Regions from separate parts of the Paenibacillus sp. BGI2013 genome, predicted to be linked through region 3. Evidence: riboswitches for the same ligand, from Rfam matches in the RefSeq annotation. Region 3 holds a riboswitch; each other region holds the start of a gene.
The links. Region 3 has a riboswitch for thiamine pyrophosphate ahead of CXK86_RS27255 (ABC transporter substrate-binding protein). Riboswitches for the same ligand answer to the same signal wherever they lie in the genome.
Positions count from the first base shown of each region.

Region 1: another riboswitch for thiamine pyrophosphate. It lies ahead of thiC (phosphomethylpyrimidine synthase ThiC); the one in region 3 lies ahead of CXK86_RS27255 (ABC transporter substrate-binding protein).
Region 2: another riboswitch for thiamine pyrophosphate. It lies ahead of CXK86_RS23165 (ABC transporter ATP-binding protein); the one in region 3 lies ahead of CXK86_RS27255 (ABC transporter substrate-binding protein).
Region 4: another riboswitch for thiamine pyrophosphate. It lies ahead of tenA (thiaminase II); the one in region 3 lies ahead of CXK86_RS27255 (ABC transporter substrate-binding protein).

Region 1 is NZ_PJFA01000023.1:52,987-57,364, reverse strand. It holds gene thiC (phosphomethylpyrimidine synthase ThiC) at 355-2,139, opposite strand; TPP riboswitch at 2,558-2,671, opposite strand; gene CXK86_RS30595 (IclR family transcriptional regulator) at 2,821-3,564, opposite strand; gene CXK86_RS30590 (alpha/beta hydrolase) at 3,924-4,378, shown strand, end outside.
Region 2 is NZ_PJFA01000011.1:10,467-14,844, reverse strand. It holds gene CXK86_RS23180 (copper amine oxidase N-terminal domain-containing protein) at 1-588, shown strand, start outside; gene CXK86_RS23175 (pectate lyase) at 764-1,432, opposite strand; gene CXK86_RS23170 (radical SAM/SPASM domain-containing protein) at 1,781-2,656, opposite strand; TPP riboswitch at 2,874-2,976, shown strand; gene CXK86_RS23165 (ABC transporter ATP-binding protein) at 3,134-3,901, shown strand; gene CXK86_RS23160 (ABC transporter permease) at 3,888-4,378, shown strand, end outside.
Region 3 is NZ_PJFA01000015.1:147,762-152,139, reverse strand. It holds gene CXK86_RS27270 (DUF2798 domain-containing protein) at 1-155, opposite strand, end outside; gene CXK86_RS27265 (VOC family protein) at 330-716, shown strand; gene CXK86_RS27260 (NAD-dependent epimerase/dehydratase family protein) at 734-1,489, shown strand; TPP riboswitch at 1,633-1,745, shown strand; gene CXK86_RS27255 (ABC transporter substrate-binding protein) at 1,967-3,007, shown strand; gene CXK86_RS27250 (thiamine-binding protein) at 3,262-3,552, shown strand; gene CXK86_RS27245 (ABC transporter permease) at 3,552-4,310, shown strand; gene CXK86_RS27240 (ABC transporter ATP-binding protein) at 4,348-4,378, shown strand, end outside.
Region 4 is NZ_PJFA01000004.1:430,866-435,243, forward strand. It holds gene CXK86_RS12855 (endo-1,4-beta-xylanase) at 9-2,681, shown strand; TPP riboswitch at 2,888-2,985, shown strand; gene tenA (thiaminase II) at 3,098-3,760, shown strand; gene CXK86_RS12865 (spore coat protein) at 3,972-4,268, opposite strand; gene CXK86_RS12870 (hypothetical protein) at 4,280-4,378, opposite strand, start outside.

The DNA of each region.
Region 1 (4,378 bases), on a different contig from region 3:
TTGTTAAATATGTTTATGTAATATAGGTAGAGTAAATTTAAATTCACAAAAGAGAACGATATAAAAATCGTTCTCTTTTACACATTTCACTCAAAAAGAGAGGTGAATAAATTAATGCGATTTTTATATATTCTTATCTTGTTCCTAGTCGGTATGGGTTCTTCCGCACTTCTACATGCTAGTAATCTTAAACTTTCTGATGGCGTGCTGTTTGTCATCGCAGGCATCCTATTTCAGATTTGGCGTAAGTTGGATTGAATCCAAGAGTTACGGTGAAGCGGGTTTGGCCTTGTCCAAACATTAATCAATATTTATAATTTAAAGCTTCAAAAAAACCTTCATCACTTGGCTCCCTTAGGAGCGCATCCGGTACTCCTCAGCCTTCGCCTGCATCCCTGCGGCTACGGCCTCGTCTTCGGGCAATTTCTGTTCAGCAGCGTAAGCACGAATGTCCTGCGTGATGCGCATGCTACAGAACTTTGGTCCGCACATGGAGCAGAAATGAGCTTCTTTGGCCCCTTCTGCTGGCAGCGTCTCATCATGGTAGGACAGCGCACGTTCCGGGTCCAGCGACAGGTTGAACTGGTCCCGCCAACGGAACTCGAAGCGTGCCTTGGACAATGCGTCATCGCGGCGCTGGGCACGTGGATGTCCCTTCGCCAGATCGGCGGCATGAGCTGCGATCTTGTAGGCTATAACCCCTTCCCGCACATCATCCTTATTGGGAAGGCCCAAATGTTCTTTTGGCGTAACATAACAGAGCATCGACGTGCCGAACCAGCCAATCATGGCCGCACCAATGGCGGATGTGATGTGATCGTAACCCGGGGCAATGTCGGTCGTCAGCGGCCCCAACGTATAGAACGGTGCCTCTTTACAGATCTCCATCTGCAAGTCCACATTCTCCTTGATCTTATGCATCGGCACATGCCCAGGACCTTCGATCATCACCTGCACATCGTGCTTCCACGCAATCTGCGTCAGTTCCCCGAGCGTAGCCAGTTCCGCCATCTGAGCCTCGTCATTGGCATCGTAGATACTGCCTGGACGAAGTCCATCTCCCAGCGAAAACGCTACATCATACCTTTTCATAATCTCACAGATTTCTTCAAAATGGGTATACAAAAAATTCTCCTGATGATGCGCCAGACACCATGCTGCCATAATGGAACCGCCCCGAGACACAATGCCTGTCATTCGCTTGGCGGTCATGGGGATATAACGCAGCAGTACACCTGCATGAATCGTAAAGTAGTCCACGCCCTGCTCTGCCTGCTCAATGAGTGTGTCACGGTACAACTCCCAGGTCAGCGCTTCCGCTTCGCCATTCACCTTCTCCAGCGCCTGATACAGCGGCACCGTACCAATCGGCACAGGTGAATTACGGATGATCCATTCCCGGGTGGTATGGATGTTTTTGCCTGTGGATAGATCCATCACGGTATCCGATCCCCAGCGTACCGCCCAAGTCATCTTCTCCACCTCTTCCTCGATGGAGGAAGATACAGAAGAGTTGCCTATATTGGCATTGATCTTCACATGAAAATGACGACCAATCAACATCGGCTCACTCTCCGGGTGATTGATGTTGGACGGCAGGATGGCCCGTCCACTCGCCAGCTCCTGCCTTACAAATTCCGGTTCCACGCCTTCACGAATGGCGGCGAATTCCATCTCTGCCGTAATGACTCCCTGCCTCGCGTAATGCATCTGAGTCACACAACGTCCTGGCTGTGCCCGCAGCGGTTTGCCTCGTAATCCGGGGTACTCTTCAGCGCCAGCTCTCTTCCCTCCGGGCTTCAGTCCGTTATCCTCCGGTTTAACCGTACGACCCTGATAAGCTTCAACATCGCCACGCTCTGTGATCCAGCGGGTGCGCAGGGCTGGCAAACCTGCGCGGATATCCGCATGAAATGCGGGATCGGTCATGGGGCCGCTCGTATCATAGACACGCAGCGGTTCGTTATGCTCCACCCCTTGGGGAGTATTCGTGTCATGAAGGGCTATCTCACGTTCCGGTACAGCAATGTCCGGCCGTGAGCCCTGAATGTAGACTTTGCGGCTGCCCGGAAAAGGCTGAACCCGTCCGGCCGCGCTTGTTTCCTTTTCCACCTGCTGATCGTTATGTTCCCGTTCCATCGCTTGTTGTCCCATTTGATTTCCTGTACTCATGTTCGCTTGTCTCCTCCTCAGTGTTCGTCGCTTGTTTGGTTGGAATAGTCATTAGCTCACTTACGTACCTGTCCCAAATCATGCGCAATGCAGAGAAGAAAGAGCGATCCTACACCAGACCAGGGGAGACATAATTTATGTACAGTTCACAACAGACCGGAAGGCAGCACAGATCATGGATCTATGGTGACTTCCCTCCTCATCCAAGCCCACTTTCGCAGGTATTGAAAAAGAAGTCGATGGAGTATGCGCTATATCGCCCGTTCCCTGTATATAAAAAAGCCGGTCCCCGAAGGAACCGACTTTTATGTCCATCACCAATAATGCACCTTTATGCAGCTCCTTAACGGAGCCCTACAAGGGTCACATCATGTGGTGGTTGTGGTCATATCGCCGATTACTTCCCTACGCTGGTATGATCCAGATCAGGTGCAAAGGGTCCGGAATCTCATGCGATTCCGTCTCAGTCCGGACAATTCGGACTCCCCCAGTAACGTTAATAAGTTGCGGCTTACATAAGCCGCTGTTCATATTCAATGAAGCTGGCCCCGTTGGGCCGTCCATTACAGAGTAGCGCAACCGGAACATAAAAACAACCTTTATATTCCAAATGATCAAACTCTATTGGAGAAAAAACTTACCTCAACATCAGGATAACATGAGCCCCATTTGCGTAGCAGCATCCTTCAACACAGGTGCGTATTCATGCAATGTCTCCTGTGAGAGTCGGCTGACAGGCCCTGAGACCGAGAGTGCGGCTGCAATATTGCCTCTGCGATCCATAATCGGTACCGATACCGCGGCAGCTCCCGGCTCACGTTCCTCATAACTCGTCGCATATCCGTTATCCCGGATATCTCCCATCTGCGCCAAATACACCGCGGGATCAATAAACACCGGCCATTCCGGCCCGTTCATCAGTTCTTCACGATCCTCGTCCGTGGCAAACGCCATCAGGACTTTGCTGGAAGCCCCCACAGACAGCGGGAGTCTAACACCAACGGGAGCAACTCGGCGGATCGCCTGATCACTTTGCACCGCCTGAATACGAATCCGTTCACTCCCATCACGCAGGTACAGACTCACGGTCTCCCCCAATCGATCTCTCAGTCGCTCCATCGCAGGCAACAGCAGAATAGCGGGATCATCACTGCGGGACATATGAGCTGACAGCTCCCAGATTCGGATGCCAAGTCGGTACTTCTCTGTTGCTGCATCGCGGATCACGAACCCTCGATCCTCCAGCGTAGCCATCAAACGGTGGACTGTACTTTTGTGCAGGCCGATCTGGCTGGCAATTTCGGTGAGTCCCAGATCACTGCGTGTGGTAAAACATAATAATATATCCAGCGCCCGTTCCACAGCCCGGACGGTTAACTTGCGATCTTCCATGGCATAATGCCCTCCTCATGTTTCATCACATGAAACTTGGTTACATAAATTATATGAGAAACGGTCTCATCTGTAAACCAAAAAGAGCCAAAATCAAAATAGGCCAACGTGTAAATTTTCCCTTTTTATAAGACTTAATCCCCTGTAATTTACACACTAAGGTAATGTTACCCATATATCTTAAGAACTATATAACAATTGCGTAACAAATGCCCTCAATCAATTGACTTTGACTATATTGGAACATACGATAAAGATATATTACATTAAGATATCGCTCTGAAGCAGGCTCTGAAATCGACGCAATTCTCTTTTCATGTCGTTGTTATCTTCAACTGAACTTCAAAGGAGGGGCATTCATGTATCAATCATCCCAGAGCGAAGCCCCGCTGCAAACAAAAGTGTCCGATCTGCCCTCTTCCCTATCACCGAGGCTGATTCGGTTCAAACATATTATCGTAGCGTTGCTGCTCTCCGTTGTATTTTTTCTACTGTTTTGTTTTATTGCACTGCATGGTTATATCGCATGGGTATTATCCAATCCAACGGTAGCGCCAGTCTTCTCCAATCCGATGCAAGCCAAGAACATGAAGTACGAAGACATCACGTTCCCGGCAGCAGATGGCAGCCGGACGATGCAGGGATGGTATATACCTGCTGACAATGCTGCAAGCAAAACGATTATTTTCAGTCACGGCTATGGTGCCAATCGTGAAGAAACATGGGTACCCATGTATGACCTGGCACACTATGCCCATCAACTTGGGTTCAACGTGGTCATGTTCGATTATGGCTTCGCCTCACAGGTGAACAA
Region 2 (4,378 bases), on a different contig from region 3:
GTGAATGGTAAAGCGATGCTTCCGCTCCGTGCCATCGGTGAAGCTTTTGGTGCCAAGGTGCAGTGGAACCAGAAGGCCAAGGAAGCCTACATTTACACTACCGATGCTACGATTGTAAAAGAATATAACAGTTCCGATCTGACTGTGGCGCGTGAAGCCGCACTGCATCTGCCACGTTTCTCTGAACTGGGACAAGCACGTCTGGACATTCGCAATCCTTTGGGTCCGGTGGATTCATCCATTGAATACATCTTTGAGCAAGGTAAAAAAGATCGTTTCTTCGTTGTTGAGGATAACGATCTGATCAGTTATTATATCCTTAAAAATGGAAGTGCACTGTTACAATGGCAGGCTAACATCAGCAAAAATGCCGGAACCATCGGTGACCTGTTCTTTATTAAAAACAAAGCCGTTGCTGAAGCAGGGACTCGTCCTTCCGTAACAGGTCAAACACTCGTATCATTCAAGTACTCTCGCATGCTTGAAGAAACCTCTTACGAGATCATGAACAAATTGGGCTCTATCGATACCGGTTCTGTTGTCCCCGAGAAAGGCAAAGTCATCGTTGAAGTTCCGGGAGAGAAATAGTCTGAGCATCCTCTATAAGACATTGCTCAGCAGAAATTATCACATCTGCATTACAAAGAGCGCCCTCAAAGTCATTGTGGCAATGACCTTGGGACGCTCTTTTTGGCGTTATATTTTAACTTCAAATCACAAGTGGAGCTTAACTTTTACCAACTCCAGCGATTCAATCTCCTGTTTAATATTGCGTATTGCCGGATTGACTGGTCTTACCTGAAGCAAATCCCTTGAATAGGGTTGGCACTTTGGAATAGCGGGTATTCGTAATTTTCCCTTGTGATGTGCTGCTGTCTGTACGCATAATCGAATCTTTCACATTGGAAATGTTGGAGTTATCCAGCGTCATGTTAACTGCAAAGGAAGTTCCACCATTTTGGCGAACCAGTTTGCCAATATCATCTGCACGGAAATTTTTGATGTTAATTGTTCCAGCTGCATTCATCTGGAACACTTTATCATAAGCCTTATACGCTGCTCCACCGGTAATGTTAACCGTTCCGGCAGACTTCAATGTCAGTGCATCCTCGCCCACGTCCTGCCAGACCACATTCGATATATTACAGTTGCCATAACAGTGAACACCATCAGCAGCTGGTGATCCAATGTTTACGTTTTTGAGCGTGGCCCCTGCCTCCAGACGGAAGACTGGCTTCTGATTTTCTGCTTGAGATCCGTCGCCCAGTGTGGAAGGATTAGCTACAAATGTTTTGCCTTGACCATCATAGGTCGTGCCCTTTGGAACAACAATAGTTGAATTTACAACCGTAGGCGCAGCCGCAGCCGGAACTGCACCAAATATAGAAGCAACCAAACCAGCAGACAGTAACAACGTCAACATTTTTTTCATAACTTTATTCCTCCCTTATTCTCTTGTTTTTTAGTATTGTACAAGGCTGAGCTTGTCCTGAAAGATCGTCAGAGGTGCACCTCTGTTCGATCTACAACCTAATCCTACCAAATAAGGAAGGTAACTAGAATAATCATTAGATCAGATATATCATGACAACGCACAATCCCTGTCATATCGGCATTTTTTGCATATCAGGTCCCTCAAGCAATATGCTGATATCAACCTCAGGTATGCTCATTTGTAACGTATATACCCCTCACTTAATCCCCGATAACAAAGAAAGACCACTGCATTTGTCTCCAAATGTGTGATCTTGAATGGCTTCCGGTTTGCTGATATATGATATCAGGCTCCGAATCTCTGACGATAACCGCACTTTCTACACAACTCTTCCACAGCTTCCCGCTTGGAGAAGCCATATACCAGATTGTTCGCTCGCTCTCCCTCAATAATCTCCGAGAATGACTTCTCGTGCACATTACCGAGGTTAATGACACCCTCGCCATCGAGACAGCATGGAACCACCGTTCCATCTACAAGCACAGCTGCCTGACCACGCAATGCATGGCAGAAGCCTTTGCCGTCATCTTCAGGTGCATCCAGACTTGGCCACTGGAACTCATGGTCCTGATTCAGGTATACATTCGGGGCAATTTTGACCCCGCTGCCTGGAACTACTTTTTCCTCAATGCGGAAGTCCAGATTGAACTCACGTTCCAATACTTCAAGGGTCTCCCGATTTCGATTCATCTGAGCATTTGTGAAGTTATCCTGCGTCAGATTCCAAAGTCGGAATGAGATGATGACATTGTGCTTAACGGCCTCGTGTACAAAGGACAAAATATGACGCAGGTATCCGTCACGATCTGTTGAACCTTCATGCCCATCGAAGCTGTGCAGGGAGAAATTCATCTGCCGCAGCGCCGGTTTGCCAAGCAATTTATGCTGAGTCTTGGGCAGCAGTGTACCATTCGTTGTAATGTTCACCTTGAGTCCCTTTTCATGTGCGGAATCGAGCAACAGATCTATTTTGGGATGCAACAAGGGTTCGCCTTTGACATGTAGATAAATATGATTGGTGTGTGGTTTAACTTGATCCAGTATATTGTTGAAGACTTCAGGGTCAATGAATCCTTTGGCACGCTGTGTCTGCGGACAGAAGCTGCATGTCAGATTGCAGATACTCGTGATCTCAATATATACTTTTTTGAACGTTTTCAACTCGGGTCCCCATTCTGCTTCGGAGGGAGAACAATCCCGCCTGCATTTGTGATCCGGCCAATATGCGCCACCACTATTATATCGGGTTAGGGAGCCCAGGTAAATTGTTCAGTTGTTCCGGTCTGACTCCACGCTCATCTCAAGAAATCCATCATGCTGCCTCTTTACAGTTCATGTTCAAGTGATATATGCTGAACACACAACTGCATATCTTGAACTTTTGCACTAGGGGAGCCTTGCGGCTGAGACGAATATGACTATTCGGACCCTTTGAACCTGATCTGGATCATACCAGCGGAGGGAAGTGGAGCGGCCTTTTAGTAAGCGGATTTTTTTCATGTATGTGAAGATAAATTGCGGATTTAACTTACAGACCCACTCATTTCTCCGGAAATGGGTGGGTCTTTTTTGTTTCTTTTGCAGAGACAGGATGCCGTTGTTATTCCAGCAGTCTGACATCAAGGGGGGGAGGATCAGATGGATAACCATGTAACCATTCACAACGTAAGCTTTGCTTTTCCCGGAAAAAAGGATTCCCCTGTGCTCTCCAATGTGTCGCTTCAGGTTCAACAAGGAGAATTTGTCTCGCTCATCGGCTCCAGCGGATCAGGTAAAAGCACGCTCTTCAAGCTGCTCGCAGGCTTGCATGAGCCAACCGTTGGCATCATCGATATAGCTGATGTACCGCAAGGACAACGACTCGGACGAGTCGCCTATATGCCGCAGAAAGATCTGCTGTTATCCTGGCGTACCGTCATGGAGAACTGCATGGTGCCTGCCGAGCTGGCACCAGGCCGACAAGACAAGGACAAGTTACGGGCAAACATCCTAGCTGGGTTGGCAAGGTTCGGCCTGTCGGGTTATGAACAGGCCTACCCGGATGAGTTATCCGGCGGCATGCGGCAGCGGGTGGCATTTCTTCGTACCTTGCTTACAGGCGGGCAGCTCATGTTGCTGGATGAACCCTTCGGTGCACTCGACGCCTTAACCAAACGAGAAATGCATCGCTGGTTGCTGGAGCTTTGGGAGGGCATTGGCCAAACCGTGCTGTTCATTACACATGACATCGAAGAAGCCCTGCTGTTAAGTGACCGTATCATTCTGTTAACTCCAGGGGGGCAAGGTCAGCAGTTGCGTGAGATGACGGTTCCTTTACCACGCCCAAGGCATTCGAACATGATCTACGAACCGGCTCTCGTGCAGATGAGACAACAACTGGAGGAACAATTGCATGCAAAGCGATAGAGCTGAGGTCAGCGTCTGGGCGTGGTGTTCGAAGTGGCTCTCTAGGTCGTTTTCCCAATATGGTTTGTTTATTATGCTCATGTTCTTATTACTGGCGATCTGGGAAGTGATCGTGCGTATGGGATGGGTGCCCTCCTTCATCATTCCTGCACCCACGGCCATCATAGGCTCACTGGTTGAGCATCGTCGTCTGCTGTTGACCATCCATTTGCCTGCTACCTTTATGGAGGTTGTTGTTGGTTTTGTCTTGTCCATAGTGACTGGAATTACGCTAGCAACAGGCATGCATATGAACCGATCGATTGAAAAAGCCTTGTATCCCTTCATCGTGATCAGTCAGACCATCCCGCTGATTGCCTTGTCCCCCGTATTTATCCTGTGGTTTGGTTACACGTTGTGGAGCAAAGTCGCCGTGGTGTTCTTAATCGCATTCTTTCCCATTGTGGTCAGTACCTACGATGGACTCCGCCAAGGCGA
Region 3 (4,378 bases):
CATAATACGAATTGAAGCAGTATTTCAAGCGGGGACATCTTGCCAAGTAACCCACTGTGCCATAGATTGAAGAATATCATGACCAAGACCATTCCTGTACACATCATTAATCCGAAAATAATCTGTTCCTTCTTGCTGGTTGGCAATTCTCTCATCCTCTCTGTTTACCTTCGTAATTATAGAGATGAGGAAACCCTCCACATAAGTGAACATTCTGTGAACAATTATGATTTTTCCAATTTAAAATTGGATTTGACAACCATGTAGTACAGCTCTATGCTATCCCTTAAAATGGTAGAAACATTCACTACATAAGGAGGTTTTTGATTGTGAGTTTTCAAAAGCGCATTGACCACGTCGGCATTGCCGTTCGTGATCTGGAGACCACGCTGCGTTTCTACACGGAGATCGTTGGTCTTGAATTGAAAGACCGGGTGACCCATACCAACGGTATCATTCAGCTCGCCTTCCTTGGCTTCAATGGAAGTAATGAGACTGAGATTGAGTTAATTCAAGGATACAGCGACAAGCTGCCTTCTGAAGGTACGGTGCACCATTTTGCGATCCACGTGGATGATCTTGATTCTGAGTACAAACGCATTCAATCCACCGAAGCCGAATTTATCGACGGAGAGATTATCACACTGCCTAACGGTTACCGCTATTTCTTCATCTATGGACCTGAAAAGGAATGGATTGAGTTCTTCCAGCGCTAAGAAATGGAGCTGATTTCATGAACATTTTAATTACCGGCGCAGCCGGAAAAATTGGACGTGACTTGTCCCAATACTTGTCAGATACATTTCACCTGCGACTAACGGATTTGAATATCTACAGACTGCATACGTATCAAGGGACAGGCCATGAGATCATGACACTGGATGTGACAGACCCCGAAGCCTGTCAGCATGCTTGCGAAGGCATGGATGTGGTTGTACATCTGGCGGGAGATCCTTCCCCGCATGCCGGATTTTATGAATCGTTGTTGGACATCAATATCAAAGGCACATTTAATGTATTCCGTGCAGCCAAAGACCAAGGTGTACGAAGAGTCATTCTGGCAAGCAGTGCACAGACGATTGAGGGGTATCCCATTGATGCTCAGGTCTATCCGGACATGCCGACACGCCCACGGAATTTGTACGGGGTTAGCAAATGTTTTGGAGAATCGCTCGCTTCCTATTTTGCGTATACCGAAGGTTTACAAAGTGTAGCAATACGTATAGGTGCATATGATGATTTTCAACCGGACGGACCCGTGCTGGAGGCAAGGGATATGAGCGCGTATATTAGTCCGGCTGACTTGTGTGATTTGATGTTCAAAGCAATTACAACTACCGATCTGGAACCCTTCACCATACTGCATGGGATCTCGAATAATCGGTTTAAACGATTAAATCTGGAAACCACTCAGAAACAGGTAGGTTATGACCCAAAATCCGATGCTTTTGCACTCAGTCAGATTGCCTTATATGATTCCCCACGATAATTATTGAAAATAACACATCCAAACAGGCTGTTATACATATGTATAACGGCCTGTTTATAACTTATACGTGTCCCTATCCAGTTCATGACTGGACAGGTCCTACCCTCTGGCCTATAATTACACCTAGTAATGCCCGTAACTTCATAGTTTCCCAGGGGAGTCGGAATTGGCCGGCTGAGAGTGTATCCCACCAAGATACTAACCCTTAGACCTGATCTGGATCATGCCAGCGTAGGAATCGGAGTATATCGAAATGGCACAGCCCTATGGCTGAACGCCACCTCTCTAACGCCTGCACGCGTCCCGGAATACGGGACGCTTTTTTAATGTTCTTTTATATAGCCAGAGAGCTAAAAAAAGTGACGTTATCCAGATCTCAACTGGTATAAATCTGTCGATTTATGCAAGATGATTGGATATGAAGCCAAGGAGTACCCCGTGCCAATCGGCCGGACATACCGAAGGAGAGAACCACAGATGAAATGGCGTAAAACGATGGGATTGTTGCTCTTATGCGTGCTTATGGTGACTGTAGCCGCATGTGGTGGCAAAGAAGCTGCCCCAGCTGGGCAGAACGGCAACACAAATACGGAAAGCAGCAACGAAGGTGACACTGCCGCCCTGAAAGATATTAAAGTGGTGCTCGACTGGACACCAAATACGAATCATACAGGCCTGTATGCAGCTGTAGATCAAGGTTTTTATAAAGCCGAAGGCTTGAACGTGGAGATTGTACAACCAGGTGCCGGTGGCGCAGATACAATGGTTGCCTCAAATGAAGTACCGTTTGGCGTAAGTTATCAGGAGAGTGTAACTCAAGCCCGCACACAGGGTGTTCCACTCGTCTCCATCGCAGCAGTTATTCAGCATAATACATCCGGGTTCGCTGCTCCGGCGGATCGGAATATCAAGTCACCGAAAGATTTTGAAGGTAAAACCTATGGCGGTTGGGGTTCCCCAGTCGAAGAAGCCGTGATGCAATCCATTATGGAAGGCGACGGAGCCGATGTATCCAAAGTGAAAAACATTAATATGGGTGACGCCGACTTTTTCACCGCAGTAAAACGGGACATTGATTTTGCATGGATTTTCTACGCCTGGACGGGGATTGAAGCCGAACTGCGCGGGGAACCGATCGACATGTTATATGTGAAGGATTATTCAGATGCACTGGATTATTACACGCCTGTCCTCGTAACAAACGAGCAAACGATCCAAAACGACCCTGAGTTGGTGAAAGCATTCCTGAAAGCCACCTCCGAAGGGTATCAATACGCAATTGATCATCCCGAAAACGCAGCCAACATTCTGATCAAGGCCGTACCGGATCTGGATAAGGAATTGGTGCTGGCAAGCCAGAAGTGGCTTAGTCCCAAGTACACAGATGACGCCCCGCGCTGGGGAGAACAAAAACAGGAAGTCTGGCAGAACTACACCGACTGGATGTTTAGCAAAAAACTGCTTGATGAACAGATCGATGTGAGCAAGGCATATACAAACGCGTTTTTACCCCAATAAAAATTGCTTAAGTTTAACTTTTTTACACAAGAACGAAGAGTGCAGAACCCATCTGAAGAAGCGAAGCGCTCACCTAAAAGCTTTCTGAAAGAAAGCTGCATCGGAAGCATACGCTATCCCCGGATTTCCTCCATTGGAATTCATTAAAGAAATCCGGGGATAACAGTGATCGGAAGAGGGTACTGCAATCGGAGTGATAAGTGTAAACCTGGTTCAATTCATGCAATTTATCACGAAAGGAGCCGTGATCTCTCATGGCAAGCACACTACTTAGTATTCAGGTTATCCCGAAAACGCCAAATGGCGAGAACTCTTATCCTTATGTAGATCGCGCCATTGAAGTTATTCAGCAATCCGGCCTGAAATATCAGGTGAACGCGCTCGACACCACGATGGAGGGGGAACTGGAGGAACTGCTGGAAGTTGTACGTAAGATGCACGAGGTACTTGTGGAGACTGGCAGCCCAAGCATCATCTCCCAGATCAAAATCGCCCATAGCCCTGCTGGCTTCAGCATGGATACCCTGACGGAGAAATACCGCTAATGCCTGCCTATTTTAAAAGTGTATGGCCGCCCTTTGTGGCGGTTATTCTCTTTATAGCGATATGGCAGGGAGCCGTCTCCCTCTTCCATATTGAGAAATGGATGCTGCCTGCACCGTCCGATATCGCCCGCGAAGCGGCAACCCAGGCCGAACGGCTTGGCATGCACGCTTCCGCAACCATTCAGTTAACGCTGATTGGATTCGCCGCTGGAACAGCGGTTGGATTACTGATTGCGATGGTACTGCATTTGGTCCCTTTTCTCAAGTCAGCCCTGTATCCTTTACTTATTCTTAGTCAAAATATTCCGACCATCGCGCTCGCGCCGCTCCTGTTAATCTGGTTCGGATTCGGGCTACTGCCCAAGCTGATTACGATCATTCTGGTCTGCTTCTTCCCCGTTGCAGTGGCGGCCATGGATGGCTTGACCCGTACTGACGCGGCGATGATGAACTATATGCGCATGGCTGGTGCGAAACGTCATCAGATCTTCTGGAAGCTGGAGCTCCCCCATGCGCTGCCATCCGTGTTCTCCGGTGTCAAAATCGCCGCTACCTATAGCGTGATGGGCGCCATCATCGCCGAATGGATTGGTGCAGACAAGGGTATTGGTTATTATATGATGTTGCAAAAGTCGGCTTATCGTACGGACCGTCTATTCGTGGCGATCATGATTATTGTCGCGCTCAGCTTGCTGCTCTTCCTGTTCATTGCCCTGCTGGAGAAGCTGCTCGTGCGCTGGCGGCCACAAAAGCGGTAGTAAAGAAGTAATCTGTATATTAGGAAGTGATGACCATATGAATCTGCAACAGGATGAACAAGTCCAGC
Region 4 (4,378 bases), on a different contig from region 3:
GGAATTGTATGAAACGGTTAGGCCAATGGAATATAACGGCCTTGGTTCTTGTGCTGGTACTCGCCATGCTTCCATTTACGAATGTCTCACATGCAGCCAAAGCAGTTACGGAAGTGGAGGGAGGTCATTTGAGCACAAACTTTGAAGACGGTACACTTCAGGGATGGACTCCACGTGTCGGTAGCGAAAGGCTGACAGTGACACAGCAGGAAGCACACGAAGGTCAGTCCAGCATGCTGGTCGCCAACCGTGAGCGTTCCTATCATGGACCGATGTTATCCATGAAGGATCTGCTTAAGCGTAACCAAGAGTACGAAATTGCGGCATATGTAAGACTTACTCAGGAGCCCACCACGGATCAAACACTACAGCTCACCACATATAAAAAAACAACTTCCGAAAGCTGGAACCCAATCGGTAGCGTGAAAATTGCCAAAACAGAATGGAATACATGGCACAAGATCACCGGAAAATTTCAGTATAGCGATGATCCCACTGAATTGAATTTGTTCATCGAAACACCCTACATCTCTGAAGATAGCGTAGATACGTTATCGTTCTATGTGGATGATGTATCATTTACTCTGGCCGAGCAACTGGAGATTGAAGAAGGTATTCTGTCTCTGAAGGACCTGTATCAAGATGATTTCCCCATTGGTGCAGCGGTGTATCGCTGGCAGTTGGAAGGCGCATACGGACAACTGCTCACAAAGCACTTTAACAGCTTGACCGCAACCTATGAGATGAAACCGAAGTACATGTCTCCTTCCGAAGGTGTTTATGAGTTCGAGGCAGCCGATCAATATGTTCAGTTCGCCGAGGAGCATGGTATGGGCGTACGCGCACATGCGTTGTTGTGGCATATTGATGCAGCAGAGTGGATGTTCAAGGATCCTCAGGGTAACCCTGCGAGTCGAGAATTACTACTTGCCCGGATTCAGGATTACGTTGAAACCGTCATGACCCGATACAAAGGTAAGATCTATGCCTGGGATGTGGTAAACGAGGCGATTGCGGATAGCAATGGTGATGCCAACGGTTTACGTAAAAGTCCCTTTTATGAACTAATTGGTCCGGATTATATTGAGAAAACCTATGAATTCGCTCGTGCAGCCGATCCGAATGCCAAATTATATTACAACGAATACTTCACGGAAATCCCTGAGAAAAGAGAGCATATGTATCAGTTGGTCAAACGACTGAAAGAGAAAGGGCTCATCGATGGTGTGGGTTTGCAATCCCACTATAACCTGGAATCCCCGCCCATCAAGGAAATTGAAAAAACGATCAGCATGTTCGCCGAACTTGGATTGGATATTCAGATCACGGAACTGGATGTGGATAGCGGAATTCCATTTGGTGAAGAGATGTCCGATGAAGTTGCAGTAAAGCAGGCGTATCGATATAAGGAACTGTTGGATTTGTACAAAAAACACAAAGACCACATTTCTTCAGTTACCTTATGGGGACTCCAAGATGAGAAGTCTTACAACAACCAGGCTATGCTGTTTGATTCAGCCCTTAAGGCCAAAAAAGCATACTGGGGACTTGTGGATGAATCCAGCTTGCCTGTGTTGACACAGAGAGCCGTCTCACTTTCGGGTAAACCGGATATCAAAAAACAGTCACAAGATCCGCTCTGGAACAAAGCGGTGTCTACTCCACTGAAGGGTGACTCTGCGGGATCAGCCAGTTTCCGCACCTTATGGGATCATAGTAACCTGTATATCCTCGTGGATGTTCAGGATGCGAAGGCAGATGTGAATGACAAAGTAGATATCTTTGTTGATCTCAATAATGGCAAGACCACTTCATATGAAGTAGATGACCGACATGTAATCATTAAGCGGTCGGGCAAAGCTGAGGGCGTGGAGAAGCGTTCATATCGTGTACGCGAGACCAAAGCCGGATATCAGGTTGAATTGTCCATTCCGTGGGGTGGTATCCAAGTCGGATCAGAATATGAAGCCGGATTGGATATCCGTGTGACTGATGGCGGTTCAAGTGGGACACAACCTTATAATCCACTGTACTGGAATGATCGAACACAATCTCAGGAACAGGATACAAGCAAATACGGCGTGATTCAGCTTGCCCCTATGCCCAAATCTGCACAAGCTGTACAAGGGATTGTTCAGATTGATGGGAAGAAAGACACATCATGGAATAAGGCTGCACCGATTGAAGTAAACCGGTTGAACCAAAGCGAAGGTGCAGAGGCAGTGGCTCGCGCAATGTGGTCAGGTGAATATCTATACCTGCTGATCGACGTCACTGATCCAAACATCATCACAGATAGCATCAACCCATGGGATCAGGATTCGGTTGAGATTTTCCTGGACGAGAATCACCAGCGCACACCGTATTTTCAATATGATGATGCCCAGTTCAGAATCAGTGCAGACAATGTAGGAACCTTTGCAGGGGGTGCCTCACCTGGACGCCTTGTAAGTGCTGTGAAGAAAACAAATAAAGGATATCTCGTAGAAGCCCGAATCCAGTTACATTCACTGACGCCCAAAACAGGAAATGTTCTCGGTTTCGAGCTTCAAATTAACGACAACCAGGGCGGAGGTAAGCAGAGCGTAGCCAAGTGGAATGATACGACCAATGAGAGCTGGAGAAACACTTCCCAGTACGGAATACTCACTTTTGTCGGAAAGAACAAACTCGGACATTAAACCATCGGCAGTAGTTGCAAGAATAGAAAACATCATAACAGTGGCTAAAACTCAACCATTGTTGTGATGGTTTTCATCGTTTACATACGTCACCAAAGGTGATGAGGGGCGATACAATCTGCCTTGACTATATTTAACAGCCCTTGATATACTAAATGGATGTTATTTTTTCTTTTATGGGAATAAGAAAGTAATCAACTACATACAACCGTTTGCGAGGGAGCCTTAACCGGCTGAGAGGGTGTTAAACCGACCTTACCTGACTTGGATAATGCCAACGTAGGGATGCAACGATGAAACACTGTACTTGGGTAGCTCATGCGAACCCCCTTGTTTTAGTGTATTTGTCTGCGAAACATCCTATGGATGTTTCGTTTTTTTGTTTTTAATACGTACATTATGAATTGGAGGAACACATGTTGACTATTTCAGAGAGACTATATCAGGCAGCACAGCCCGTGTGGAAGGAATGTCTCGAGCATCCCTTTGTTAAAGGAATCGGAGATGGTTCCTTACCGGTTGAACAATTTCGTTATTATTTGCTGCAAGACTACTTGTACCTGTTCGATTATGCCCGTGTATTTGCACTAGGTATCGTCAAGTCGCACGACCCCAAATTGATGCAGTTTTTTAGTAAAAACGTAGATAACATCCTGAATGGTGAAATGAAAATTCATCGTTCTTATATGGAGCGATTAGGAATTACAGAGGATCATGTGTTCCAGGTAAAACCTGCACTGAAAAATGCAGCCTATACTAACTATATGCTCTCTATTTCCCATGCGGGTGGCATAGCAGAAGTACTTGTATCCATTCTGGCCTGCTCATGGAGCTATGCGGAGATTGGTCAAGTCCTTGCTCAAAAGCCAGGTGCAGCTGATCATCCTTTTTATGGAGAGTGGATCACAGGATATGCTTCCTCTGAATACAACAGCAACAATCAATCCCTAGTGACGTTAACGGATAAGCTATTAGAAGGCTGTAGCGAGGGAACGTACCAACGGATGGAAGATATTTTCGTGATGTGCAGTCGCTTTGAGCTTGATTTTTGGGAGATGTCATGGAGGTTGGAGCCTTGAGTTCACTAATAGTTAATTCAATTAGCGAGCAGCGTCCATAAACAGTCTCAGGATGAAAAATAAGTAGATTTAAGTAAAGGAACGCTTGTATATGCGTGTTTCGTGACGATGCCAAAAAAAGGGCGGAGTGTATCCGCCTTTTTTATTGTTGAAATTCTTGACACAGGAACATTTTGTTCACTGAAGTCTCTAGCTAAAATCAAAAAGGGTGTCAGGACGGAATGTTCATAGCAGTCTGAATATTTTTCAGATCGAGCTGAATTTGCTCTGCAATATGGTAAGGGTGGTATAAGCCATGCTGCACCATGTAATTTGATATCTTTTCATGAGAGTCTATGGCTTCATCGAGCTGTTTCATCAAAATTTGTTTGATTTCGGGGGTGGCACATTCGGTCACAGCCATGGCGTAGTTTCTGACACCGCTCTTGGCGTTCATCAAAAAATCCATTGCGATCACGTCATCGGTCAGCGTATTAAGACCAGTCATGTGTTCTAATATTGGGTTCATTTTTTTATCTCCTATACAGTCGCTTTAGACAGCACTCCACCGAGCTCCTGAAGCTGCTGTTGTGATAATGTCGCATCTTGTTGCAAAATTTGCTTGAGCTCCGGGTCGGT